2 regions of the Pseudomonas lijiangensis genome follow, and region 2 is predicted to be linked to the other one. Evidence: predicted binding sites of a transcription regulator. Region 2 holds the regulator's gene; the other holds the start of a gene.
What was found. The regulator LexA, encoded in region 2, represses DNA repair genes until DNA is damaged. The targets are predictions, from matches to a motif close to CTGTNTNNNNANACAG.
Positions count from the first base shown of each region.

Region 1: a site for LexA is predicted at 2,349-2,364, ahead of recN (DNA repair protein RecN). Genes of this name have one in related genera too.

Region 1 covers NZ_CP076668.1:855,903-867,689, forward strand. Annotated here, with positions in the region: gene KQP88_RS03730 (outer membrane protein assembly factor BamE) at 1-94, opposite strand, end outside; gene fur (ferric iron uptake transcriptional regulator) at 193-600, shown strand; gene recN (DNA repair protein RecN) at 652-2,325, opposite strand; gene grpE (nucleotide exchange factor GrpE) at 2,597-3,160, shown strand; gene dnaK (molecular chaperone DnaK) at 3,226-5,181, shown strand; gene dnaJ (molecular chaperone DnaJ) at 5,506-6,639, shown strand; gene dapB (4-hydroxy-tetrahydrodipicolinate reductase) at 6,664-7,467, shown strand; gene carA (glutamine-hydrolyzing carbamoyl-phosphate synthase small subunit) at 7,681-8,817, shown strand; gene carB (carbamoyl-phosphate synthase large subunit) at 8,953-11,787, shown strand, end outside.
Region 2 covers NZ_CP076668.1:3,690,767-3,702,553, reverse strand. Annotated here, with positions in the region: gene fadA (acetyl-CoA C-acyltransferase FadA) at 1-957, shown strand, start outside; gene KQP88_RS15130 (DUF1653 domain-containing protein) at 1,089-1,325, shown strand; gene topA (type I DNA topoisomerase) at 1,439-4,051, shown strand; gene KQP88_RS15120 (DUF6586 family protein) at 4,177-4,698, shown strand; gene KQP88_RS15115 (hypothetical protein) at 4,762-4,995, shown strand; gene sulA (SOS-induced cell division inhibitor SulA) at 5,007-5,477, opposite strand; gene lexA (transcriptional repressor LexA) at 5,487-6,095, opposite strand; gene psrA (transcriptional regulator PsrA) at 6,312-7,028, shown strand; gene nagZ (beta-N-acetylhexosaminidase) at 7,130-8,128, shown strand; gene KQP88_RS15090 (S-methyl-5'-thioinosine phosphorylase) at 8,138-8,878, shown strand; gene KQP88_RS15085 (DEAD/DEAH box helicase) at 9,032-11,767, opposite strand.

The DNA.
Region 1 (11,787 bases), 2.8 Mb from region 2:
TGTCGATTTTGTAAACCCCGGGGAATGAACAACCGGCGAGTGCGAGCAGTCCCACAAGGGTGAAACTGGTTAGCAAGAGCTTGGTGTTTTGCATCGGTGGGCGACTTCCACTATCTTGGCTGGGACAACGTAAACCCGGATCATACCTGCATTAAGAGAAGCTGCGAAGCAGCGTCTGCGAGAAAGCTGACCATGGTTGAAAATAGCGAACTACGTAAAGCAGGACTTAAGGTGACCTTACCACGGGTCAAAATCCTTCAAATGCTCGATTCTGCCGAGCAGCGCCACATGAGTGCCGAAGATGTCTACAAGGCGCTGATGGAGGCTAGCGAGGATGTCGGTCTGGCCACGGTCTACCGTGTTCTGACTCAGTTTGAAGCTGCTGGATTGGTGGTTCGCCACAATTTCGACGGCGGTCATGCTGTGTTCGAGCTGGCTGATGGCGGCCACCACGACCATATGGTCAATGTGGAGTCCGGCGAGGTGATCGAGTTCTTCGACGAAGAAATCGAGAAGCTGCAAAAGGCTATCGTCGAGAGACATGGTTACGATCTGGTCGATCACAATCTTGTGCTCTACGTTCGTAACAAGAAGGCTTAAGCCAGAGACGACAAAGGCGACCTCAGGGTCGCCTTTGTGCTTCATGGGTCATCAGTTTTTGGCTGTGATGACCATTTTCTTCGCGTGTGCCAGGGATTCCTTGGTCAGGTCGATGCCGCCGAGCATGCGCGCCACTTCTTCTATACGTTCGTTCTTGTTGAGTTTGGAGACGGCGGTGCGGGTCGCGTCGCTGCCTCTGACCTTGTGCACGAACAAATGCTGATGGCCCTGCGCTGCTACCTGCGGCAGGTGGGTCACGGTCATCACTTGCCCGCGCTCACCCAGTCGGCGCAGCAACTGGCCGACAATCTCGGCTGTCGGGCCACCGATACCCACATCCACTTCGTCGAATACCAGCGTCGGTACGCGGGAGGTCTGTGCGGTAATCACCTGAATGGCGAGGCTGATGCGTGACAGCTCGCCCCCGGAGGCCACCTTGGCCAATGCCTTGAGTGGCTGACCCGGGTTGGCGCTGACCAGCAGTTCGACCTGTTCAAGGCCATGGGGCAGCAGGTCGCTGCCGGAGTTGGGTTTCAGTTCTATGGTGAACCGCCCGCCGGGCATGCCCAGTCGGTGGATTTCTTCCTCCACGGCGCCGGCCAGCTGGTTTGCGGCGCGCTGGCGAAAATCGCTCAGCTCTCTGGCTTTTTCCTGATAGTGACGGGCAAAGGAAGCCAGTTCGTGCTCAAGTCGCTCGATGGATTCGTCGTTGGCATTCAGGGTTTCAATTTCATCCAGCAGCTTCTGTTGCAGTTCGCTCAGCTCGGTTGGCTGGATGCGGTGTTTGCGAGCCAGTGTGTAGATGCTGTCCAGGCGCTCTTCGAGCTGTTGCAGGCGGGCCGGGTCGGCGTCGAAGTGATCCAGGAAACGATTCAGTTCGCCGACGGCTTCTTCTATCTGGATCTGTGCGCTGGACAGCAGGCCGGTGGCTTCGCTCAGGGCTGTGGGTGAATTGTTGATGCTGCCCAGGCGGTTCAGGCTGGCGGTCAATGCATTCAGCACATTGCCCGAATCGCTCTCGCTGCATTGCTCCACGACCTGACGGCAAATGCTCAGCAGGCTTTCGGCGTTGGTCAGGTTCTTGTGTTCCTGCTCGAGCTGCTCCAGCTCGTTCTCACCCAGGCTCAGGCTTTCCAGCTCTTCCAGTTGATAGCTGAGCAATTGATGCCGTGCGCGCTGCTCGTCGCCGGAGTTGGAAAGCCGCTCCAGCTCCTGACGGGTCTGGCGCCAGCGTTGGGCGGCCAGTTGGACCTGACGCGCCAGCTCGGTGGCGCCGGCGTATTCGTCCAGCAGGCGTCTGTGGGTATCGGTTTTCAGCAGCGACTGGTGTTCATGCTGGCTGTGGATGTCGATCAGCAGTTCGCCCAGGGCCTTGAGGTCGCCTTGAGGGCAGGGCGTGCCATTGATGTAGGCGCGTGAGCGCCCTTCGGCGGTAATGACTCGCCGCAGGATGCACGGGCCGTCGTTATCCAGGTCGCGCTCTTTGAGCCAGGCCTGCGCTTCGGGAATATCGGCCAGATCGAAGGTGGCCAGGATGTCGGCCTTGTCGGCGCCGGGACGAACGACGCCACTGTCAGCGCGATCGCCGAGCGTCAGGCCCAGGGCGTCGAGCATGATCGACTTGCCGGCACCGGTTTCGCCAGTGATTACGCTCATGCCTCGATCCAGTTCAAGATCAAGGTGTTCGACGATGGCGTAGTTATGTACGGAAAGGTGCACCAGCATGGAGTGGCTCCCAAGCGATTTGTCTGGTTATTTATACAGTGTTTTATTTGGTTCTGACAATGCTTGGGTTTAGCTCGTTTTGATCGGGTTGCACGCTTTTTTAGTCCGGATGGCGATGAAAACCGCTCCGTTCTGTGTGTGCGACACGCGGAAAAATTTCAGGCAATGCACATATCCATCATGCCGAGCCCTTGAAGCCTGAAAATCCGTTCCCATATAGGGGGGCAGAAGCGCGAGATGGGTTCGCGGACGTTTTTGAGAGGAGAACACTATGGCTGACGAACAGAATCTGGATGCGCAGAACCAGGACCAGGCTGGCGAGACAGCTTCGGGTGACGATCTTGCAACTCGTGTGCAGGTGCTCGAAGAGCAACTGGCAGCGGCTCAGGATCAGTCCCTGCGTGTAGCTGCGGATCTGCAGAACGTACGTCGTCGTGCAGAACAGGATGTGGAAAAGGCGCACAAATTCGCTCTTGAGAAGTTCGCAGGCGATCTGCTGCCTATCGTCGACAGCCTGGAGCGTGGTCTGGATCTGTCCAGCCCGGACGACGAAAGCATCCGTCCGATGCGTGAAGGTATCGAGCTGACGCTCAAGATGTTCAACGACACCCTCAAGCGTTATCAGCTGGAGGCCATCGATCCGCACGGCCAGCCATTCAATGCCGAGCATCATCAGGCAATGGCCATGCAGGAAAGCGCGGATGTTGAACCAAACACTGTTCTGAAAGTGTTCCAGAAGGGTTATCAGCTCAACGGTCGTCTGCTGCGTCCGGCCATGGTCGTGGTCAGCAAGGCACCGTCGCCTGTTTCGCCATCAATTGATGAGCAGGCTTGAAATCGGCTGTCTGGCCCCCATTTATAGGCCAAGCGTTTAAGAGCTACCGCAATTTGTAAACGCAGTTGCGGCAACCAAATCAAAAGTTTCGGGAGAGTCAAAAGATGGGCAAGATTATCGGTATTGACCTGGGGACCACCAACTCCTGCGTCTCTATTCTGGAAAACGGCAACGTCAAGGTTATCGAGAACGCTGAAGGCGCTCGTACCACCCCTTCGATCATTGCTTACGCCAACGACGGCGAAATCCTCGTCGGTCAGTCGGCCAAGCGTCAGGCGGTGACCAACCCGCACAACACTCTGTACGCAGTAAAGCGTCTGATCGGTCGTCGTTTTGAAGAAGACGTCGTACAGAAAGACATCCAGATGGTTCCGTACAAGATTGCCAAGGCTGACAACGGCGACGCCTGGGTTGAAGTAAATGGCCAGAAGATGGCTCCTCCTCAGATTTCTGCCGAAATCCTGAAGAAAATGAAGAAGACCGCCGAAGACTACCTCGGCGAGACAGTCACCGAAGCGGTCATCACCGTTCCGGCCTACTTCAACGACAGCCAGCGTCAGGCTACCAAGGATGCCGGTCGCATCGCGGGTCTGGACGTAAAACGCATCATCAACGAACCAACCGCAGCTGCTCTGGCTTACGGTATGGACAAAGCGAAGGGCGACCACACTGTCATCGTTTATGACCTGGGTGGCGGTACTTTTGACGTGTCGGTCATCGAAATCGCTGAAGTTGACGGCGAGCACCAGTTCGAAGTGCTGGCAACCAACGGCGACACCTTCCTGGGTGGTGAGGACTTCGACATTCGTCTGATCGACTACCTCGTCGACGAATTCAAGAAAGAAAGCGGCATGAACCTCAAGGGTGACCCGCTGGCAATGCAGCGTCTGAAAGAAGCTGCTGAAAAAGCCAAGATCGAGCTGTCTTCCAGCATGCAGACCGACGTCAACCTGCCGTACATCACTGCAGACGCTACCGGTCCTAAGCACTTGAACGTGAAAATCTCGCGCTCCAAGCTGGAATCGCTGGTTGAAGACCTGGTTCAGCGCACCATCGAGCCTTGCCGTATCGCTCTGAAAGATGCCGGTATCGACATCGGTTCGATCAACGACGTGATCCTGGTCGGTGGCCAGACTCGTATGCCGCTGGTTCAGAAGCTGGTAACCGAGTTCTTCGGTAAGGAAGCTCGCAAGGACGTCAACCCTGACGAAGCGGTTGCAATGGGTGCTGCCATCCAGGGCGCGGTACTGGCTGGTGACGTCAAGGACGTTCTGCTGCTGGACGTCAGCCCGCTGACTCTGGGTATCGAAACCATGGGCGGCGTGATGACTGCGCTGATCGAGAAAAACACCACGATTCCTACCAAGAAATCGCAAGTGTTCTCGACTGCCGATGACAACCAGAGCGCTGTAACCATTCACGTGCTGCAGGGTGAGCGTAAGCAAGCCGGTCAGAACAAGTCCCTGGGCAAGTTCGACCTGGCCGAGATTCCACCAGCTCCACGTGGCGTTCCACAGATCGAAGTGACCTTCGACATCGATGCCAACGGCATCCTGCACGTAGGCGCGAAAGACAAGGCGACTGGCAAGCAGCAGTCCATCGTGATCAAGGCCAACTCGGGTCTGTCGGATGAAGAAATCCAGCAGATGATCCGCGACGCTGAAGCCAACAGCGAAGAAGACCGCAAGTTCGAAGAGCTGGCATCTGCCCGTAACCAGGGTGATGCACTGGTTCACTCGACTCGCAAGATGATCAGCGATGCTGGCGACAAAGTGACCGCAGAAGAGAAGACCGCTGTCGAGGCTGCTCTGGTTGCTCTGGAAGCTGCCGTGAAAGGCGACGACAAGGCTGCAATCGAAGCCAGGATCGAAGAGCTGTCCAAGGTTTCCGCGCCAATCGCTCAGAAAATGTACGCCGAGCAGGCTGAAAACCCGGAAGCGGCTGCCAAGCCTGCTGAAGAAAAAGCCAAGGCTGACGACGTAGTCGATGCCGAGTTCGAAGAAGTGAAAGACAACAAGTAAGCGCAGGCTTGCTTGAAAGCCAGTTGACCCGTTCCGAGCGGTGGCTGGTAGGATGTCGCCGCGCGGGAGCTTGCTCCCGCGTTGGCGTGTCTGGAACAGGCAAAATTCCGGCGTTCGGGTCATGGCCCGTATGCCTTGTGGCAAGGTCGTCATGCTCCTGCGTGGCGATTCGTTCTGCCGCTTTCTCGGTCAGGCAACTGGCTGTCTAAACAAGACCAGGATCGTTGAATTGACGTGAGTTGGGTCCGGGCCTGTATGGGGCTCAACGAGTTTGGCAAGGCTCAGGAGGGTTTTGCCGAACGTCCTCAAGAGTGCGGAAGAATTATGGCAAAGCGTGATTATTACGAAGTGTTGGGGGTGGAGCGGGGTGCCAGCGAGGCTGAGCTGAAGAAGGCTTATCGCCGCCTTGCGATGAAGCATCACCCTGACCGCAACCCTGATGACAAGGCTGCGGAAGAGTCTTTCAAAGAGGCCAACGAGGCCTATGAAGTTCTGTCCGATGCCAGCAAGCGTGCTGCATACGATCAGTACGGTCACGCCGGCATAGATCCGAGCATGGGTGGCGGTGGTTTCGGCGGTGGCGCTGGCGGTGCGAACTTCTCCGATATTTTCGGTGACGTGTTCAGCGACTTCTTTGGGGGTGGCCGTGGTGGCGGCGGTCGTGGCGGCGCACAGCGCGGCAGCGATCTGCGTTACACCCTGGAACTGGACCTCGAAGAAGCGGTTCGCGGTACGACCGTGAATATCCGTGTTCCGACGCTGGTCAACTGCAAACCTTGCGATGGCAGCGGCGCGAAGAAGGGTTCTTCGCCGGTCACGTGCCCGACGTGTGGCGGTATTGGTCAGGTGCGCATGCAGCAGGGGTTCTTCTCCGTGCAGCAGACCTGTCCTCGTTGTCATGGTCACGGCAAGATCATTTCCGATCCGTGCGATTCGTGCCATGGCGAAGGTCGTGTCGAAGAGTCCAAGACCCTGTCGGTCAAGGTGCCGCCAGGCGTCGATACCGGTGACCGTATTCGTCTGTCCGGCGAAGGCGAAGTGGGTTCCCAGGGCGGGCCGACCGGTGATCTGTACGTTGTGATCAATGTGCGTGAACACGCCATTTTCCAGCGCGACGGCAAGCACCTGTATTGCGAGGTGCCGATCAGCTTCACTGATGCGGCGCTGGGTGGCGAGCTTGAAGTGCCGACGCTGGATGGTCGGGTCAAGTTGAAGATTCCTGAGGGCACTCAGACCGGCAAGCAGTTCCGCTTGCGTGGCAAGGGTGTTGCTCCGGTGCGTGGCGGCGGTGCTGGCGACCTGATGTGTCGTGTTGCGGTTGAAACGCCGGTCAATCTTGGCAAGCGTCAGCGTGAACTGCTCGAAGAGTTCCGTACTTCGCTTGAAGGCGACGACTCTCACTCTCCGAAAGCCAGTGGCTGGTTCGAGGGTGTGAAGCGTTTCTTCGGTGACTTGTAAGGGCTGACTGGGCAGGAGAAGGTTATGCGACGTATTGCTGTGGTAGGCGCCGCCGGGCGCATGGGTAAGACTTTGATCGAAGCGGTTCTGTCGGCGCCGGGTGCGGGGCTGACGGCTGCCATCGATCGTCCGGACAGCACGCTGGTAGGTGCTGATGCCGGAGAGCTGGCTGCACTGGGTCGTATCGGCGTGCCGTTGTCGGGTGATGTTGCCCGGGTTGCCGATGACTTCGACGTGTTGATCGACTTCACGCACCCTACGGTGACGCTCAAGAATCTGGCTTTCTGCCGCAAGGCGGGCAAGGCCATGATCATCGGCACCACGGGCTTCAGTGCTGAAGAGAAGCTGCAACTGGTTGAGGCGGCGAAAGAGATTCCTATCGTCTTTGCTGCCAACTTCAGCGTGGGTGTGAACCTCTGCCTGAAGCTGCTGGATACGGCTGCTCGTGTGCTGGGTGACGACGTCGATATCGAAATCACCGAGGCTCACCATCGTCACAAGGTCGATGCGCCTTCGGGCACGGCATTGCGCATGGGTGAGGTGGTTGCCGAGGCGTTGGGTCGTGATCTGGAAAAGGTCGCTGTCCATAGCCGTGAAGGCCAGACCGGTGCTCGTGATCGTCAGACCATTGGTTTTGCGACCATCAGGGCTGGCGATATCGTGGGCGATCATACGGTTCTGTTCGCTGCCGATGGCGAGCGCGTCGAAATCACTCACAAGGCTTCCAGTCGCATGACATTTGCCAAGGGTGCTGTCCGGGCCGCCATGTGGCTCGATGGCAAGGCTCCTGGTCTTTATGACATGCAGGACGTGCTGGAGCTGCGTTGATTGTGAGTGCCGGATTCAGCCTTGTCGCATTCCGTGGGTTTTCGGGCTCATTGGTGGTAGACCCAAAAAGGCTTTTTCTGTAAGCTACAGCTTTAGTGTGTCCACTAAAAGCGCGCAGATGAATCTATAAGAAAGCGGGGTGACGTATCTACGTCATTCCGCTTTTTTGCAACCTGCGAACGCCCTTTCAGGCTTTATTTACGGGAGGTCTTCTTGACTAAGCCAGCCATACTTGCCCTTGCTGATGGCAGCATTTTTCGCGGCGAAGCCATTGGAGCCGACGGCCAGACCGTTGGTGAGGTGGTGTTCAACACCGCAATGACCGGCTATCAGGAAATCCTTACCGATCCTTCCTATGCCCAGCAAATCGTTACTCTGACTTACCCGCACATCGGCAACACAGGCACCACGCCTGAAGACGCCGAGTCGAATCGCGTATGGTCCGCAGGCCTGGTTATTCGTGACCTGCCTCTGGTCTCCAGCAACTGGCGTAACAAGCAGCCTCTGGACGAATACCTCAAGGCCAACAACGTTGTTGCCATCGCAGGTATCGATACCCGTCGTCTGACCCGCATCCTGCGTGAGAAAGGCGCACAGAACGGCTGCATCATCGCCGGTGACAACATTTCCGAAGAGGCCGCAATCGCAGCCGCTCGCGGCTTCCCGGGCCTCAAGGGCATGGATCTGGCCAAAGTGGTCAGCACCAAGGACAGCTATGAGTGGCGTTCCAGTGTCTGGAGCCTGAAAACCGACAGCCACCCTGAAATCGCCGCTGCCGAGCTGCCGTACCACGTCGTGGCCTACGACTACGGCGTCAAGGTCAACATCCTGCGCATGCTGGTCGAGCGCGGTTGCCGCGTGACCGTGGTTCCGGCGCAAACGCCTGCCAGCGATGTACTGGCCTACAGCCCGGACGGTGTTTTCCTGTCCAACGGCCCTGGCGACCCAGAGCCATGCGACTACGCCATCAAGGCCATCAAGGAAGTCCTGGAAACCGAAATTCCGGTTTTCGGTATCTGCCTGGGTCACCAGTTGCTGGCTCTGGCTTCCGGCGCCAAGACGGTAAAAATGGGTCACGGCCACCACGGTGCCAACCACCCGGTCCAGGACCTGGACACCGGCGTCGTCATGATCACCAGCCAGAACCACGGTTTTGCGGTTGATGAGTCGACCCTGCCAGGCAACGTTCGCGCCATCCACAAGTCGCTGTTCGACGGGACCCTGCAAGGTATCGAGCGCACCGACAAGAGCGCGTTCAGCTTCCAGGGTCACCCTGAAGCAAGCCCGGGCCCGAATGACGTTGCCCCTCTGTTTGATCGCTTTATCGAAGCCATGGCCAAGCGTCGCTGACCGGTTGCCTTGAGAATGTAGTAAGCACGTGCCCAGGGTGGCCCCGGATGATGAATCCGGTCGTCGCCACCCAGGCACCGCAAAGAAATGTTCAAGACGGCTTGCCGACTGACCTACGGATTTGAGTGACAACCCATGCCAAAACGTACAGATATTAAAAGCATCCTGATTCTCGGCGCCGGCCCCATCGTGATCGGCCAGGCCTGTGAATTCGACTACTCCGGCGCCCAGGCCTGCAAGGCTCTGCGCGAAGAGGGCTACCGCGTCATCCTGGTGAACTCCAACCCGGCGACCATCATGACCGACCCGGCCATGGCCGACGCGACCTACATCGAGCCGATCAAGTGGCAGACCGTTGCCAAGATCATCGAAAAAGAGCGTCCGGATGCCGTGCTCCCAACCATGGGCGGCCAGACCGCACTCAACTGCGCACTGGATCTGGAGCGCGAAGGCGTTCTGGAGAAGTTCGGCGTTGAAATGATCGGCGCCAATGCCGACACCATCGACAAGGCTGAAGACCGTTCTCGCTTCGACAAGGCCATGAAATCCATCGGTCTGGAATGCCCGCGCTCCGGCATCGCCCATTCCATGGAAGAAGCCAACGCCGTTCTCGAAAAGCTGGGCTTCCCTTGCATCATCCGCCCATCGTTCACCATGGGCGGCACCGGTGGTGGTATCGCTTACAACCGTGAAGAATTCGAAGAAATCTGTGCGCGTGGTCTGGACCTTTCTCCGACCAAAGAGCTGCTGATCGACGAATCGCTGATCGGCTGGAAAGAGTACGAAATGGAAGTTGTCCGTGACAAGAAGGACAACTGCATCATTGTCTGCTCCATCGAAAACTTCGACCCGATGGGCGTGCACACCGGTGACTCGATCACTGTTGCGCCAGCACAGACCCTGACGGACAAGGAATACCAGATCCTGCGTAACGCCTCGCTGGCTGTTCTGCGCGAGATCGGCGTTGAAACCGGCGGTTCCAACGTGCAGTTCGGTATCTGCCCGGACACTGGCCGCATGGTCGTGATCGAGATGAACCCACGGGTTTCCCGCTCCTCCGCGCTGGCCTCCAAGGCTACCGGTTTCCCGATTGCCAAGGTCGCTGCCAAGCTGGCAGTCGGCTACACCCTCGACGAACTGCAGAACGACATCACCGGTGGCAAGACCCCGGCGTCCTTCGAGCCGTCCATCGACTACGTCGTGACCAAGCTGCCGCGCTTTGCTTTCGAGAAGTTCTCCAAGGCCGACGCTCGCCTGACCACTCAGATGAAGTCGGTCGGTGAAGTCATGGCTATCGGCCGTACCTTCCAGGAATCCCTGCAGAAAGCCCTGCGCGGTCTGGAAGTCGGCGTCTGCGGCCTTGATCCAAAGCTGGATCTGAGCCATCCGGAAAGCATGAGCACCCTCAAGCGCGAGCTGACCGTTCCGGGCGCCGAGCGCATCTGGTACGTCGCCGATGCTTTCCGTGCCGGCCTGACCGTCGAAGAAATCTTCGAAATGAACATGATCGACCCTTGGTTCCTGGTGCAGATCGAAGATCTGATCAAGGAAGAAGAGAAGGTCAAGACCCTGGGGCTTTCGGCCATCGATCGTGATCTGATGTTCCGCCTCAAGCGCAAGGGCTTCTCCGATGCGCGTCTGGCCAAGCTGCTGGGCGTTACCGAGAAGAACCTGCGTACTCACCGTCAGAAGCTGGAAGTGTTCCCGGTCTACAAGCGCGTCGACACCTGCGCTGCCGAGTTCGCGACCGACACCGCTTACCTGTACTCGACGTACGAGGAAGAGTGCGAAGCCAACCCGTCGACTCGCGACAAGATCATGATCCTGGGTGGCGGTCCTAACCGCATCGGCCAGGGCATCGAGTTCGACTACTGCTGCGTACACGCGGCTCTGGCGCTGCGCGACGACGGTTACGAGACCATCATGGTCAACTGCAACCCGGAAACCGTTTCTACCGACTACGACACGTCCGACCGTCTGTACTTCGAACCTGTCACTCTGGAAGACGTTCTGGAAATCGTGCGCGTCGAGAAGCCTAAAGGCGTGATCGTCCAGTACGGCGGTCAGACGCCTCTGAAACTGGCTCGCGCCCTGGAAGCTGCTGGCGTGCCGATCATCGGCACCAGCCCTGACGCCATCGACCGTGCAGAAGACCGTGAGCGCTTCCAGCAGATGGTTGAGCGCCTGAACCTGCGTCAGCCGCCAAACGCCACTGTGCGCAGCGAAGACGAAGCCATTCGCGCTGCTGCAAAAATCGGTTACCCGCTGGTTGTGCGTCCGTCCTACGTGCTGGGCGGCCGGGCGATGGAAATCGTCTACCAGGAAGAAGAGCTCAAGCGCTACCTGCGTGAAGCCGTTCAGGTTTCCAACGATAGCCCGGTCCTGCTGGACCACTTCCTGAACTGCGCCATCGAAATGGACGTCGATGCTGTCTGCGATGGCACCGATGTCGTGATCGGCGCAATCATGCAACACATCGAGCAGGCGGGCGTTCACTCCGGTGACTCCGCATGTTCGCTGCCGCCTTACTCGCTGCCGGCTCACATCCAGGACGAGATGCGCGAACAGGTCAAGAAAATGGCTCTGGAGCTGGGCGTTGTCGGTCTGATGAACGTTCAGCTGGCGCTGCAAGGCGAAGACATCTACGTCATCGAAGTGAACCCGCGTGCATCCCGTACCGTGCCTTTCGTGTCCAAGTGCATCGGTGTTTCCCTGGCGATGATCGCTGCTCGCGTCATGGCGGGTAAAACCCTGAAAGAGCTGGGTTTCACCAAGGAAATCATTCCTAACTTCTACAGCGTGAAAGAAGCGGTCTTCCCGTTCGCCAAGTTCCCGGGCGTTGACCCGATCCTCGGCCCGGAGATGAAATCGACCGGTGAAGTGATGGGCGTGGGCGACACCTTCGGTGAAGCCTTTGCCAAGGCCCAGGTTGGCGCCAGCGAGATTCTGCCGACAGGCGGTACTGCATTC
Region 2 (11,787 bases):
CGCATGGCGTCGTTGCTGACCCAGATCCCGCACACCTCCGCAGCCCAGACCGTGAGCCGCCTGTGCGGTTCGTCCATGAGCGCGCTGCACACGGCGGCCCAGGCGATCATGACCGGCAACGGTGATGTGTTCGTGATCGGTGGCGTCGAGCACATGGGCCATGTCGGCATGATGCATGGCGTCGATCCGAACCCGCACATGTCCCTGCATGCCGCCAAGGCTTCGGGCATGATGGGCCTGACGGCCGAAATGCTCGGCAAGATGCACGGCATTACCCGTGAGCAACAGGACGCTTTCGGCCTGCGCTCCCACCAGCTCGCCCACAAGGCGACCCTGGAGGGCAAGTTCAAGGACGAGATCATCCCGATGCAGGGTTATGACGAAGACGGTTTCCTCAAGGTTTTCGACTACGACGAAACCATCCGTCCGGATACCACTCTGGAAAGTCTCGCGGCCCTCAAGCCAGCATTCAATCCCAAGGGCGGTACTGTAACGGCGGGTACGTCATCGCAGATTACCGACGGTGCGTCCTGCATGATCGTCATGTCTGCCCAGCGTGCCAAGGACCTGGGTATCGAGCCGATGGCGGTTATCCGTTCCATGGCCGTGGCGGGTGTCGACCCGGCAATCATGGGTTACGGCCCGGTTCCTGCGACTCAGAAAGCCCTCAAGCGTGCCGGTCTTGGGATTGCCGATATCGACTTCTTCGAGCTCAACGAAGCCTTCGCCGCACAGGCCCTGCCAGTGCTCAAGGATCTGAAAGTGCTCGACAAGATGAACGAGAAGGTTAATCTGAACGGCGGCGCTATTGCCCTGGGCCATCCATTTGGATGCTCCGGTGCGCGTATTTCGGGTACTTTGCTCAATGTAATGAAGCAGAATGGCGGCAAGCTGGGCGTCTCGACCATGTGTATCGGTCTGGGCCAGGGTATTGCCACTGTTTTTGAACGCATCTGAGATTGAAAGGGGCCGTTGTCGTCAACGGACCCTGAATTGATGCGAGCCGGGGCCTGGTCCCCGGCTTTTGTATTTTGGAAAAAGCAATTTTTTTACCCGTTGTTTCAGCCATGTTTCAAGAGGGCAACAGCATGCAATTAGAGCCAGGGCTCTATCGCCATTACAAAGGCCCGGAGTACCGGGTATTCAGCGTTGCGCGACATTCCGAAACCGAGGAAGAAGTGGTGTTCTATCAGGCTCTTTACGGTGATTTCGGGATGTGGGTACGTCCTTTGAGCATGTTCCTCGAGTCCGTCGAGGTTGACGGCGAGCAAGTGCCGCGCTTTGCTTTGGTTCAGGTCGAGCCGAGTCTTTTTACCCGTCCGTGAGTCGGGGCCGCACAACAGCCTGTGCTTGACCTCACCTTGTAGCCACTATATATAGCGTGGCCTTTATAAGCTCCACTCTGTCTTTCATCTAGTTTTCAGGAATTTTCTGATCCATGGGCAAATCGCTGGTCATCGTGGAATCCCCGGCTAAGGCCAAGACCATCAACAAGTATTTGGGCAACCAGTACGTGGTGAAGTCGAGTATCGGCCATATCCGAGACCTGCCCACCAGCGGTTCGGCTAGTGCTGCCAAGGAACCTGCCGCCAAGCGTGGCAAGGCAACTGCGAGCGAAGCGCCCGCACTGAGCCCCAAGGAAAAGGCCCGGCGCCAGTTGGTGTCGCGTATGGGCGTCGACCCCGAACACGGCTGGAAGGCCAAATACGAAATCCTTCCCGGCAAGGAAAAGGTGATCGAAGAGCTGCGCAAGCTGGCCAAGGATGCCGACACCATCTATCTCGCAACGGACTTGGACCGCGAAGGGGAAGCCATTGCCTGGCACCTGCGCGAAGCCATCGGTGGGGATGACAGCCGCTTCAAGCGCGTGGTGTTCAACGAAATCACCAAGAAGGCCATTCAGGAAGCCTTTTCAAAGCCCGGCGAGCTGGATATCGCCCGTGTAAACGCCCAGCAGGCCCGTCGCTTCCTCGACCGCGTCGTGGGCTACATGGTGTCGCCGCTGCTCTGGCAAAAGGTCGCTCGTGGCCTGTCAGCCGGTCGTGTGCAATCGGTTGCCGTGAAGCTGGTGGTAGAGCGTGAGCGCGAAATCCGTGCCTTCATTCCTGAAGAGTACTGGGAAATCCACGCCGACCTGGGCACTGCCAAGGGCGCCAATGTGCGCTTTGAAGTCGCCAGGGAAAATGGCGAGGCCTTCAAGCCGCTCAACGAAGCACAGGCCATGGCGGCGCTGGAGAAGCTCAAGGCCTCCAGCTACAGCATCGTCAAGCGCGAAGACAAGCCGACCAGCAGCAAGCCGTCGGCGCCATTCATCACGTCCACCTTGCAGCAGGCCGCCAGTAACCGCCTGGGCTTTGGTGTGAAGAAAACCATGATGATGGCCCAGCGCTTGTATGAAGCGGGCTACATCACTTACATGCGTACCGACTCCACCAACCTGTCGGCCGATGCCGTCAGCATGGCGCGTGATTACATTGAGACAGAGTTCGGCAAGAAGTACCTGCCGGAATCCCCTAATGTCTACAGCAGCAAGGAAGGCGCACAAGAGGCTCACGAAGCGATTCGTCCGTCCGACGTGAATACCCATCCAAGCAAGCTGTCGGGCATGGAGCGTGATGCCGAGCGCCTTTACGAGTTGATCTGGCGCCAGTTCGTGGCTTGCCAGATGCCGCCGGCCCAGTACCTGTCGACCACGGTCAGCGTTGCTGCCGGTGACTTCGAACTGCGCGCCAAGGGCCGCATCCTGAAGTTCGACGGTTACACTCGCGTACTGCCGCAGATGTCCAAGCCTGGCGATGACGGTGTGCTGCCGGACATGGCGCAGGGCGAAACCCTGAAACTGGTGACGCTGGACCCGAGCCAGCACTTCACCAAGCCGCCGGCTCGCTACTCCGAAGCCAGCCTGGTCAAGGAAATGGAAAAGCGCGGCATCGGTCGTCCTTCGACCTATGCGGCGATCATTTCGACCATCCAGGATCGTGGCTACGTTGCATTGCACAATCGCCGTTTCTATTCGGAAAAAATGGGCGATATCGTTACCGGTCGTCTGTCCGAGAGCTTTTCCAACCTGATGGACTACGGCTTTACGGCCGGCATGGAAGAGAACCTCGACGATGTGGCCCAGGGCGAGCGCGACTGGAAAAACGTGCTGGATGAGTTCTACGGCGACTTCCGCAAGAAACTCGAAGTGGCCGAAGCCCCTGACAGCGGCATGCGTGCCAACCAGCCGGTCATGACCGACATTCCGTGCAAGGTGTGCGGCCGTCCGATGCAGATCCGCACTGCGTCGACCGGTGTCTTCCTCGGCTGCTCGGGCTACAGCCTGCCACCCAAGGAGCGTTGCAAGGCAACGGTCAACCTGACTCCCGGTGACGAGATCGCCGAGGATGACGAGGGTGAATCCGAATCCCGCGTATTGCGCGGCAAGCACCGTTGTCCGGTCTGCAGCACGGCCATGGATGCCTATCTGCTGGACGAGAAGCACAAGCTGCATATCTGCGGCAACAATCCGGATTGCTCGGGTTACGAGATCGAAGAGGGCACCTATCGCATCAAGGGCTATGAAGGTCCGAGCCTGGAGTGCGACAAGTGTGGCAGCGAAATGCAGCTCAAGACCGGCCGTTTCGGCAAGTTCTTCGGCTGTACCAATGCCGAATGCAAGAACACCCGCAAGCTGCTCAAGAGCGGTGAGGCTGCGCCACCGAAGATGGACCCGGTGAAGATGCCTGAGCTCAAGTGCGACAAGGTCGATGACACCTACATCCTGCGCGACGGTGCTTCCGGTCTGTTCCTGGCTGCAAGCCAGTTCCCGAAGAACCGTGAAACCCGTGCGCCGCTGGTCATTGAGATCGTGCCGCACAAGGATGAAATCGATCCCAAGTATCACTTCCTCTGCGAAGCGCCGAAGAAAGACCCCGATGGCCGTCCGGCGGTAATTCGTTACAGCCGCAAGACCAAAGAGCAATATGTTCAGACCGAAGTGGAGGGCAAGCCGACCGGCTGGCGTGCCTTCTATGATGGCGGTGTCTGGAAGGTCGAAGACAAGCGCTGATCAAGTGTGTCCGGCGCAAGTCGGGCACAGTTTGCCCAGGAGGCTCCAGGCGGGTTTGACCCTGTCGGGAGCTTTGGCGCTTGTGGCCATGCTCTTTTTATCTGACCGTTATGGAGAATGCCGCCATGGCCCATGAGCTCTATACCCGCACCAATCAGAAGATCTACTTTGCCGGGCTCGCGCTTGAAGCGCTGGGCAAGGCCGAGAAAGGTCAGGCCATCAATGCCCAGGCGTTGTTGCAGGCCGAGCGTGAATCCGTCCTGTTTCATTTGTATGGCGCGCTGCTGGGGTTGTGTCATGAAATTGCCGGTTTCTACCGGTTGCCTCAGGCCGGTGCGCCCCGAGCCGAGCTGTTGCTGACCCAGGAAGTGCTGGACGCCGTAGCAATCCCGGAAATGGCCGAACTGGTCGAGTTGGCGCGCAGCAGGGAAACCTGGCTGGCGCAGCTTCTGTCGGCCTATAACGCCTTGTTCGAGCCGCCTCGGGCCCCTAAAGCTCCCAAGGGAGATGTCACCCAGGCCATGATTGTGGCGGTAAATCTGGACGACGAACCTGCGATTGAGCTGACTCGTGAGGAACTGGAAGGCTGGCGGCAACAACTAAAGGGTCTGGCCATTCGTTTTCGTGAAGGCTTGAGCGAGTGCTAAAACCAATGATCTACAGGCTGGCAGACTGTTACAATGCTGGCCTTTCGCGGAGTATTTGTACTGATGCCTACCTCTTTTCTTGAAATTGTCGAACTACCTGACGGCCGCATAGAGCTGCGTCGTGCTGATGATGAAGGGGCGCTGGTCACCCTCGATTTCTCGGCGGATGCCAAGTCTTTCATGCAGGGTCAGCATGTCGAGATTGCCAAGGCGATGCTGAGCGTAGGTGTGCAGATGGCCGGACGGCTGGCCGAGGGTGAACTCGAAAAGGACACCGGCCCGAAAGTTCTTCATTAACGACCGGGCAATCAGCCCAGCCGAATATTCAGGCTTTGTGCATTACCGACCCTTGCTGCATTGACCAGTTGCTGGCGAGCTGCAGCGCTCAGCGGGTTGAGCCAACTGACCACCGTATGACTTCTTCCCAGCCGAAGCGCCTCACGAGTCAACTCCAGTGCGCTTTGGGTCCCGCGAGGTTGCAATAGCAGGATTCGCTCTCTGTTGAGTCCTGCATCCCTCAGCCATGTTTGAGTCAGGCTCGACGGTGGTGCAATCAGGGTCAGCCAGCGGTCGCTGGTATCCTGGCTCAGCTCTCGAAGAATGGGCGCCATGAGACTCAGGCAGTTCCCTGCAGCGCCGCGCAATGTCAGTTCACTGAAAGCTTCCGGCTCGTTTCTCCAGGCTTTTTCGGGTTCTTCGGCAATCATCGGGACCATGGGCTGGGCCAGGAACGCCTCGAACAGTGGTAATTGCGTGTACTGTGCTTGATGGAACTGCATAGCGTCTCCTTAGCGGCGAATCACGCCGACACTCAGGCCTTCGATAACCAGCTCCTGATCCTTGAGATCGACCTCGATGGGGGCGAACTCCGGGTTTTCAGCAATGAGCCAGACCTTGCTGCCTTCACGTTTGAAGCGTTTTACCGTGACCTCGTCGCCGATCCGTGCAACCACGATCTGGCCGTTGCGGGCCTCACGGGTGGTATGTACGGCCAGCAGGTCGCCATCGAGGATGCCGATATCCTTCATGCTCATGCCGTGGACCCGAAGCAGGTAATCGGCACTTGGATGGAAGAAGGTCGGGTTGATGTTGCAGGACTCTTCGATATGCTGCTGGGCCAGGATCGGCGCACCCGCGGCAACGCGGCCAATGATCGGCAGGCTGTTCTCGTCAGGCTTGGCCTCGAAACCGGGAATGCGGATGCCGCGTGACGCACCCGGAGTCATTTCGATGGCGCCCTTGCGGGCCAGTGCCTTGAGGTGTTCTTCCGCCGCGTTGGGGGATTTGAAGCCCAGTTCCTGAGCGATTTCCGCACGGGTAGGCGGGTAGCCATTGTCTTCGAGGCAGCGTTTGATGAAGCCCAGAATCTCGGCTTGGCGTGGCGTCAGTTTGATCATGGCAGGCGCTCTGTCTTTTTATACAGTGACTGGGATTATATACAGTGAAGGCGTGTTGGCAATCGTCCTTTTCATTTTCGTCGCCCGACGGTCGGGTTGCGGTCTGTCTGCAAGAGGTCGGATAAGTGACTGTTCGGCCACTCTATGAACAGCCCGCTTGACAAGAGGCCCGGCTGATACGTATGTTTCAAACGTTCGTTTGTTAGGCAGAGAGCCATGGCCCAGTCGGAAACCGTTGAACGCATTCTTGATGCTGCCGAGCAATTGTTCGCAGAAAAGGGCTTTGCCGAAACCTCCTTGCGTCTGATAACCAGCAAGGCGTCGGTCAATCTGGCTGCGGTGAACTATCACTTCGGTTCCAAGAAGGCTTTGATCCAGGCGGTTTTCTCGCGTTTTCTGGGGCCTTTCTGCATCAGTCTCGAGCGTGAGCTGGAGCGTCGTCAGGCCAGGCCCGAGCAAAAGCCAACCCTTGAAGAGTTGCTGGAGATGCTCGTCGAACAGGCGCTGGTGGTTCAGCCACGCAGCGGCAATGACCTGTCGATCTTCATGCGTCTGCTGGGGCTTGCGTTCAGCCAGAGTCAGGGTCACTTGCGTCGCTATCTGGAAGACATGTACGGCAAGGTGTTCCGCCGCTACATGACTCTGGTCAATGAAGCCGCGCCGCGCATTCCGCCTATCGAGCTGTTCTGGCGTGTGCACTTCATGCTGGGTGCCGCAGCTTTCAGCATGTCCGGTATCAAGGCCTTGCGCGCCATTGCCGAGACCGATTTCGGCGTCAACACTTCCATCGAGCAGGTCATGCGTCTGATGGTGCCATTCCTGGCAGCCGGCATGCGTGCCGAAACCGGTGTGACAGACGCCGCTATGATCGCAGCACAGCTCAAACCACGCACCAAAAGCTCCTCGAGCGCCCCCGTCGCCGCCAAGGCCTGACGATTCCTGGATGCGCTCGCATTGCGCGAGGCTCCAGGATCAAGCACCATGCCCGGATTGATTGGTAATGGTGTGTTAAGGGTTTTTCTATGAGTTCAGGCCTGCAAGGCTCCCTGATGGTCGATGTCGCCGGTACCTGGTTGACCGCCGAAGACCGTCAGTTTCTGCGTCAGCCCGAAGTGGGCGGTTTGATTATCTTTGCCCGTAACATCGAGCATCCGCGGCAAGTGCGCGAGTTGAGCGCGGCCATTCGTGCCGTTCGCCCTGACTTGCTGCTGGCCGTGGATCAGGAAGGCGGCAGGGTTCAGCGTCTGCGACAGGGTTTCGTGCGTTTGCCTGCGATGCGTGCCATTGCCGAGAAGCCCGATGCCGAATCATTGGCCGAACATTGCGGCTGGCTGATGGCGACCGAAGTACTGGCCGTGGGCCTGGACCTGAGTTTCGCGCCGGTACTGGACCTCGATTTCCAGCGCAGCGCTGTAGTGGGAACCCGTTCCTTCGAGGGCGATCCCGAGCGTGCCGCCGTGCTGGCTGGCGCCTTTATCCGTGGCATGCAGGCTGCCGGCATGGCTGCTACCGGCAAGCACTTTCCGGGGCATGGCTGGGCGGAAGCCGATTCCCATGTGGCAATTCCCAATGACGAGCGCAGCCTGGACGAAATTCGCAGCAAGGACCTCGTGCCTTTTGCGCGTCTGAGCAAGCAGCTGGCGGCGGTGATGCCTGCCCATGTCATCTATCCGCAGGTCGACTCGCAGCCTGCCGGATTCTCCCGTCGCTGGTTGCAGGACATCCTGCGCGGCGAACTGCAATTCGACGGTGTCATCTTCAGTGATGACCTGTCCATGGCAGGCGCTCATGTGGTGGGTGATGCGGCCAGTCGCATCGAGGCTGCGCTGACCGCCGGTTGTGACATGGGTCTGGTCTGCAATGACCGTGCTGCCGCCGAGCTGGCCCTGAGCGCTGCGCAACGCCTGAAGGTCAAGCCTTCGGCGCGTATCGCCCGCATGCGTGGTCAGGCTCATGCTTCGACGGATTATCGCCAGCATCCGCGCTGGCTGACGGCGCTTCAGGCGCTGCGCAATGCCCAATTGATCGATTAAGGATTTGCAATGACGGTTTACGCGATTATCGGCGGAACAGGCCTGACCCAGCTTGAAGGTCTGAACATTCGCCAGTCCCTGCCCATGAACACGCCTTATGGCGCGCCGTCGGGCGAAATCCAGATCGGTGACTATGCCGGTCGCGAAGTGATGTTTCTGGCCCGTCACGGCCATCCTCATCGCCTGCCGCCGCATCAGGTCAACTATCGCGCCAACATCTGGGCCTTGAAGCAGGCCGGTGCGCAAGCGATTCTGGCTGTGAATGCCGTGGGCGGTATTCATCCTGCCATGGGAACCGGCCATTTCTGCGTGCCCCATGATCTGGTGGATTACACCAGCGGTCGCCAGCACACGTTCTTTGCCGACGACCTGGAGCAGGTCACTCATATCGATTTCAGCTACCCCTACAGCGAGGCGTTGCGCGCTCGTCTGATTGCGGCGCTGGCGGCTGAAGGTTGCGAGTTCAGTGATCGTGGCGTCTATGCTTGCACCCAGGGGCCGCGTCTGGAGACAGTGGCCGAGATCGTTCGTCTTGAGCGTGACGGCTGCGACATCGTCGGCATGACTGGCATGCCTGAGGCTGCACTGGCCCGTGAGCTGGAGCTGGATTACGCCTGTCTGGCACTGGTGGTGAACCCGGCGGCGGGCAAGTCGAAAGCTGTCATCACCATGGCCGAGATCGAGCAGGCGCTGCGTGATGGCATGGGTAAAGTGAAAGCGACCCTGGCACGGGTGCTTTCGGCGGAATAAACCCCACGGGGCAATGCTGATCAGTCAAGGCTCAAATAACACTTGTGGGAGGCAGCTTGCTGGCGAAAAAGGCCTGAAACTGGCTGATATTCTGCGTTGTACGCTGAAGTCGCCAGCAAGCTGCCTCCCACAAAGTGATTCATTGGCCTTAACTTATTTCCTGCCTTTCTTCGGCGCAGCCGGCAATGGCGCAAACAGCGCCTGCAGGTCTTCGTCCCGTAGCTTCCAGTCTCCGGCCGAGCGGCCATCCAGAACGCCTGCTGCCAGGGCTGATTTTTCCTGCTGCAAGCGCTGGATTTTCTCTTCCACGGTGCCGCGGGCAATCATCTTGTAGACGAATACCGGCTTGTCCTGACCGATGCGGTAGGCGCGGTCGGTGGCCTGGTTTTCTGCGGCCGGGTTCCACCAGGGGTCATAGTGGATCACGGTGTCGGCAGCGGTCAGGTTCAGGCCGGTGCCACCGGCTTTCAGGCTGATCAGGAACACCGGCAGCTTGCCGTTCTGGAACTCATGAATCGGTGTGCGGCGATCACGGGTCGAGCCGGTGAGCAGGGCGTAGGGAATGCCGCGCTGTTCCAGCTCCTGCTCGATCAGGGTCAGCATCGAGGTGAATTGCGAGAACAGCAGGATCTTGCGACCTTCGGCCAGCAGTTCCTCGAACATCTCCATCAGGCTTTGCAGTTTGGCCGAGCTGCCCTGTTTGCCGGGAACCGGCATGTCGTCGTTGACCAGGCGCAGATCGCAGCAGACCTGACGCAACTTGAGCAGGGCTTCAAGAATGATGATCTGGCTGCGGGCCACGCCCTTGCGGGTAATCTCGTCGCGAACCTTCTTGTCCATGGCCAGGCGTACGGTTTCGTAGACGTCGCGTTGCGCGTCATTGAGCTCGACCCAGTGAATGATCTCGGTCTTGGGCGGCAACTCGGTCGCCACCTGTTCCTTGGTGCGGCGCAGCAGGAACGGTTTGATACGGGCATTGAGGTGGTGCAGGCGATCCATGTTGCCGTGCTTTTCAATGGCCGTCCGGTAGTTGCTGTTGAATTCCTTGCTGCTGCCCAGCCAGCCGGGCATCAGGAAGTGGAACAGTGACCACAGCTCGCCCAGGTGGTTTTCCAGAGGTGTACCGCTCAGGCACAGGCGCTGGCGGGCGTTGAGGTTGCGCGCAGCCTGGGCCGCCTTGCTGTTGGGGTTCTTGATGTACTGTGCTTCGTCGAGAATCAGCACGTGCAGCGGCAGCTTCTCCAGCAGTTCAAGATCCCGTGGCAGCAGGGCGTAAGTGGTCAGGATCAGGTCGTAGTCCTGAAGGTTGCTGGCTTCCTGATGGCGGTTGGCGCCATACAGGGCCAGGACCTTGAGCTGGGGCGTGAAGTTTTCGGCTTCGTCCAGCCAGTTGGGGATCAGGCTGGTGGGCATGACCGCAAGGGCAGGGCGGTCGAGGCGTCCGGCCTGTTTCTCCATGAGAAGATGGGTCAGGGTCTGCAGGGTCTTGCCCAGGCCCATGTCGTCTGCCAGCACGCCGCCCACTTCCAGCTCGCGCAGGGACTGCATCCAGCTCAGGCCTTCCAGCTGATACGTACGCAGTGTGGCATTCAGGCCTTCGGGCAGGCTGACCGGCGCATCCTTGATGTTCACCAGCCGTTCGGCAAACTGGCGCAGCCGGTCGCCGCCCTGCCAGACCAGCGGCAGGTCATCGAGTTCGGTGAGGCGCGCCGCATCGGCCCGACTCATGCGCAGGGTATTGCTGTCTTCCTCGCGCCAGTAGAAATCGCCCAGGGTCGCAAGTACCGGCTTGAGCCGCCCGTAAGGCAGCGCGACCTGTACCGGGCCGCCGCCACTCTGTGTGAAGTGGTTGAGCTGGACCAGCAACTGTTCTTCATCGCCGCGCTTGGCAACGGCCGAAGGGCTCATCAGTTCCGGGTGGCTGCGCAGCAGGTTGATCAGGATCGGCAGCAGGCTCAGGCGTTCGCCGTTGACGATGATGCCCAGTTCCAGGTCGAACCAGTCGCGTTCGGTTTCCTCGTCGATGACGGCATACCAGTCATCCACGGGCGTGACATCGAAGCCGAAGTCATCGCGTATTTCGATTTCCCAGCCTTCCTCGCGCAATCTTGGCAGGTCGTCCAGGACGAAATGCAGCCATGCCTTGTCGGTGGGCAGCTCATACATGTCACCGGCGCTGTCGGGCAGAGCCTTGCTTTGACGGGTGGCGACCTTGAAACCGATGTCGCTCAGTTGCTGGCGATACTGCCGCTCCTGTTCGCCCTGGCGACGGATGCGCAGGGTTTCGGTTTCGGTGTGCTCGATGATGTCGCTCTTCTGGTTGACCAGGTCGCTGCCCAGTGAGCTGACCAGAATGCTGACGTTGGTCGTGCCGACGGCGTAATGCTTGCCGTAGGCAAAGGCCAGGGCCGCACGGTGCTGGATATGACGCTGCATGCGACCGTTGCGAGGCTCGTAGGCGCTGAACTCGATACTGGCCAGTATCAGGCGCGGTACGGGTTTCATATCGTCGATCAGGCGCTCGGGCAGGGTGGCCTGATGTTCGACGACCTCGGGGGCATGGGAAGCCATGGCTGCCGCCAGGGCCTGCCTGTTTGCCGGGTCCTGCAGGAAATACAGGGCCGCTACGCAATGCTTGCAGTCATTGTGTACCGGGCAGGTGCATTTGCAGACCAGAAAGTTCTTGTAGCGATCCGGATCCTTGAACAGCAGGGTCTGGGTGTAGAGTTCGTACCCCGAACCCCGGCAGGTGGTGCGAATGATCTGCGGGCTGGACTCTTCGAGTGCGATGCGTTTTTGCAGGGCATAGCTGTACCCCCGCTCAAGAGTCTGGGGTTTGAATAGCTGTGTCCATGCCGAAGCAAGGACTTTTTCGAGAATGGACGACACAGTTTTAAAAAGCCCTACGC